Regions from separate parts of the Microbulbifer aggregans genome, predicted to be linked through region 1. Evidence: predicted binding sites of a transcription regulator. Region 1 holds the regulator's gene; the other holds the start of a gene.
What was found. Region 1 encodes LexA, which represses DNA repair genes until DNA is damaged. Its sites were predicted from a motif close to ACTGTNTNTANANACAGT; they were not measured.

Region 1 (2,405 bases):
TGCGAATCAACAGCGCGCGTCAGAGCCGACTCTGATTCCCAGCAGGGATCTTGGTCGGCGTCCTCTCGAAGCCCTGAACGGGCAGCAAGTGGATCACTGGCAGTCGGCTCTTAGTGAAATTATTCGACGCCAGCGCGCCCATAGTGCCGAATGGTGAACTTCCCGCTCCGGGTGGAATTCAAAGGGGCTCCTGCACCGGCACGCCATGAACCTGTCTCCGGTGCTGTGTTACACTGCGCAAAACTGATGTGAACGGAGATGCGCATGTCCTCTGAGACCTTTGAAATCATTGAACTGGCTAACGGCGATGTCGCCCTGCGCCGGGCCGGTGAGCGCGATGATCCCCTGGTGCGAATCCATTTTTCCGAGGAGAGTGTCCAGTTCCTGCGGGAGCACAAGATCGCGATCGCCAAGGCCATGCTGGAAGCAGGCATTGAAGCTGTTCAAAATTTGGGCGAACTGGAGCCGGAACCGGAAGCTTTCGAGGAAGAGCTGGAACCGGTCAACCATACCATCCACTAAGCCCCTCTAACTAAGCCCCTCTAGATGGCGGGTGCCATCCCCCGAGCTCGCGGCCGCGAGCGGGTCAAACGTCCGGGTTCCCCGGCTACTCAATCCAGTCTTTTTTGCTTGAATAACCCCAGGCCATCATCAGTCCGGGGAGCAGGTTTTATCTGGGGGGCGGATAAACGGGAGGGGATGGCGCTAGCCGGAGCTCTCCACCGGGCTTGTTTCTGCCGATGGAGAGCGGGGTGGGGAATCAGGGAGTCTGACGGATCACACCGACAGCCAGGCCTTCAATCGCGAAGTGCTTGTCCCGCATATCCACCTGAATCACTTCAAACTCGTCATTTTCCGGCAGCAACTGCACCAGTGCCTGATTGCCGCGGCGGCGGAAACGTTTGACTGTGACCTCGTCCTCGATGCGCGCAACGACAATCTGGCCGTTGCGAACCTGATCGGTGCGTTGTACCGCCAAAAGGTCCCCGTCCAGAATTCCTGCATCCTTCATGCTCATTCCATGTACGCGCAGCAAATAGTCTGCCGGAGGGTGGAAAAAGTCTGCTGGCAGCTCGCAGTAATCCTCGATGTTCTCCTCGGCCAGGATCGGGTTGCCCGCCGCGACACGACCAACAATCGGCAGGCCCGGCTGGTATCCGGGAATCCGAATTCCCCGGGATGCACCCGCGACCATTTCAATGGCCCCCTTGCGGGCCAGGGCCTTCAAGTGTTCCTCTGCAGCGTTGGGGGAGCGAAAACCCAGTTCCTGAGCGATTTCCGCGCGAGTGGGAGGGTAGCCGGTATCGTCCAGGTAAGATTTGATCAGGTCCAGTACCTGAGCCTGGCGCGCAGTGAGATTGGTCATGAGAGTCACCTGCCTGATGGTAATCTGTATTTTTATACAGTTGCTGTGATTATATACAGAATGAAAACGAGCGCAAACTTACCGGTCATGACGCAAAAAGCTGCTAAAGTGAAATCAGGGAGAATAATAAGTGCAGCCAGTGGAAAGGCTCGTTAGCCGGTAACTCTGTGAGCCGGGTCTGGTTGCATCAGCAGAGGGAAAGCGATAATGCTAGATGCAAAAATGCCAGAAGCCTGGCGCGTCCTCCGTATCCAATCTGAACTGGTCGATGGCATTGAGCGTTTGATTGCGCTCAGTGGAGCGGTCACCGTATTCGGCGGGGCCAGGTTTACTGAAAGTACCGCCGAGTACCAGCAGGCGGTTCGCCTCGGAGAATTGCTGGCCGGCGAGGGGATCTCAGTGATTACTGGTGGAGGTCCAGGCCTGATGGAGGCCTGCAACCGGGGCGCGCTTCCCCAGCCGGGCACGTCCATCGGCCTGAATATCCAGCTGCCTTTCGAGCAGGCGCCAAACCCGTATCAGGACATCAGCCTGAACTTTCGTTACTTTTTCGTGCGCAAATTCATGTTTGTGAAACACGCCGTGGGGTTTGTCGGCCTGCCTGGTGGATATGGAACTCTGGACGAATTGTTTGAGGCGCTGACTCTGGTGCAAACCAAGAAAGTACAGAAATTCCCCATTGTTCTGGTGGGCGAGCGTTACTGGGCGGGATTGCGAGACTGGCTCGTGGATACGGTGTTGGAGCGGGAATGTATAGACTCCTCTGACCTGGACCTGTTTCAGGTCGTTGACACGGTCGACCAGGCGGCGGAGATCATCATCGACTATATCCGCTCCAAAGAGTAGCGAAGTGCAGCGTTGGATCTCCAGCGCGAGCAGTCAGGCCCCAGTCAGAAGGGGCTTTCGTCGGTGCCAGTGAAACTTTCCCCTTCCAGATTATCCAGGGGGCTGAGCAGCTCCGGAGTGGAGCCAGCTGAATTCGGATCCTGTTCCCGCGCTGTTTGCCCGTAGGCGGCGTGGGCATCTTCTGGAGCGGCTG
Region 2 (2,405 bases), 1.7 Mb from region 1:
GGCCCGCGCAGCCAACACCCGCTGCTGCAGCATGCGCGTGGCCGCCTGCCACATGGAGCAGCCGTGCTCGCGAGCGAAATTGCGCACCGCATCCACGGTGCGCGCGCCGATGCCGCGGGTAGGCGTGTTCACCACCCGCTCGAAGGCGGTGTCGTCATCCCGGTTGGTGATCAGGCGCATGTAGGACAGCGCGTTCTTGATCTCCATGCGTTCGAAAAAGCGCTGGCCGCCGTAGATGCGATAGGGCACCTGCTCCCGCAGCAGCGCCTCTTCCAGCACCCGCGACTGGGCGTTGGAGCGGTAAAGGATCGCCACGCTGTCGCGGCGGTGGCCGTCGCGGACCCAGTCCTGGATCCGCTCGACGATAAAGCGCGCTTCGTCCTGTTCGTTGTAGGCGGCGTAGAGGGAGATAGGCTCGCCTTCTTCACCGCGGGTCCACAGCTCCTTGCCCAGGCGGCCGGCATTGTGCTCTATCACCGCATTGGCGGCCTTGAGGATGGTACTGGTGGAGCGGTAATTCTGCTCCAGGCGCACGGTCTGCACCTCGTGCATATCGCTCTCGAAGTGCTGGATATTCTCGATCTTGGCACCGCGCCAGCCGTAAATGGACTGGTCGTCGTCGCCGACCGCGGTGATACGGCACTGGTCACCGGCCAGTAGCCGCAGCCAGGCGTACTGGATGGTGTTGGTGTCCTGGAACTCGTCCACCAGGATGTAGGGGAAGCGGTTGCGATAGTGCGCCAGTACGGAATCGTTGTTCAGTAGCAGCTCATGGGCGCGCAACAGCAGCTCACCGAAATCCACCAAACCACCGCGCTGACAGGCCTCCTCGTAGGCAAAGTAAGTCCTCACCATGGTCTGCAACCAGGGATCGCCGCCAGCCTCGATATACTGGGGGCGCAGGCCCTCATCTTTCTGGGCGCCGATCCACCACTGGGTCTCCCGCGGCGGCCACTTCTTCTCGTCCAGCCCCAGGTCATTCTGCACCCGCTTGATCAGGCGCAGCTGATCGTCGCTATCGAGGATCTGGAAGTTCTGCGGCAGGTTGGCCTCTTTGTAGTGGGCCTTGAGCAGGCGGTGCGCAATACCGTGGAAGGTGCCCACCCACATGCCAAAGGTGTTTACCCCCAGCAGTTCCTCGATCCGCGCGCGCATCTCGCGGGCGGCCTTGTTGGTAAAGGTGACGGCAAGGATGGAGTAGGGCGAGGCGCCCTCCACCTGCATCAGCCAGGCGATGCGGTGCACCAGCACACGGGTCTTGCCGGAGCCGGCGCCGGCCAGTACCAGCTGGTTACCGGGAGGTGCAGCAACGGCCTCGCGCTGCGCGTCATTGAGGGGGTCTAGAATCTGAGATACGTCCATGGGCGGCGATTGTACCAGAGCTGGCGCAATGGACCTGTGTAAATAAACAGGTTTTGGCCCTCAAGGCTGGAAGCGAAGGCTGCGATACCGGTCTCCTTGCGGGACTGTCGGCCGGAGGGATGTATGCACGGCGTGTCCCGCAAGCAGTCCCGGTATCCGAGCCGACCTGAAGTGACCGCAATGCCTGCTCGCCACAACAGGGAGCAGCCGCTAAACTGCGCGGTCTGTAATAGAGAAGGAAGTCCCGTGAAACCGGCGGAAGTCACGCAGAAAATCAGTGATCAGCTGTCGTCCATGCGCAAATCCGAGCGCAAGGTGGCGGAGTATATCCTCGCCAACCCGGACGAAGTCATTCATATGCGGATCGTCGACCTGGCCACCGAGGCCCAGGTAAGCGAACCCACTGTGGTGCGTTTCTGCCGTGCGGTGGGTTGTTCCGGCTTCCAGGAATTCAAACTCAACCTGGCCCAGCAACTGGCCTCCAGCCCCAGCTTTGGCCAGATCGCGGTCACCGAAACCGACACCATTGCCGAGTACAAGCGCAAAGTGTTCGACTCCACCGTCGACACCCTGCTCAATGTGCGCGACACCATCGACAACCGCGCGCTGGAAGCGGCCGTGGCCGCCATCGCCTCCGCCAAACGGGTGGAGTTTTTCGGTTTCGGCGCCTCCGGTGCCGTCGCCAGCGACGCCCAGCACAAGTTCTTCCGCCTGCAGGTGGCCACTGCCGCCCACTCAGACCATCACATGCAGAACATGTCCGCCATGTCGATGGAGCCCGGGGATGTCGTCGTGGCCATCTCCCAGAGCGGGCGCACCAAGGCGCTGCTGCATTCCATGGAGATGGTCAAGCAGCAGGGTGGCACCGTGATCGGCCTCGCCCCGAGCCGTTCACCAGTGGCACAGCAGGCCACCATCCCGCTGGAAGTGGATGTAGAAGAGGATATCGAGATCTACACGCCGCTCTCTTCCCGCATCGCCCACCTGGTGGTGATCGACACCCTCGCGATCGGGGTCGCCCAGCGCAAGGGACCACAGCTGCA

Region 2: a site for LexA is predicted at 1,396-1,413, ahead of uvrD (DNA helicase II). Genes of this name have one in related genera too.

What each region holds. Positions count from the first base shown of each region.
Region 1 is NZ_CP014143.1:2,729,373-2,731,777, forward strand. Features, by position in the region: gene AUP74_RS11850 (DUF6586 family protein) at 1-157, shown strand, start outside; gene AUP74_RS11855 (hypothetical protein) at 265-522, shown strand; gene lexA (transcriptional repressor LexA) at 761-1,366, opposite strand; gene AUP74_RS11865 (LOG family protein) at 1,574-2,212, shown strand; gene AUP74_RS11870 (DUF6763 family protein) at 2,257-2,405, opposite strand, start outside.
Region 2 is NZ_CP014143.1:988,913-991,317, forward strand. Features, by position in the region: gene uvrD (DNA helicase II) at 1-1,362, opposite strand, end outside; gene hexR (transcriptional regulator HexR) at 1,609-2,405, shown strand, end outside.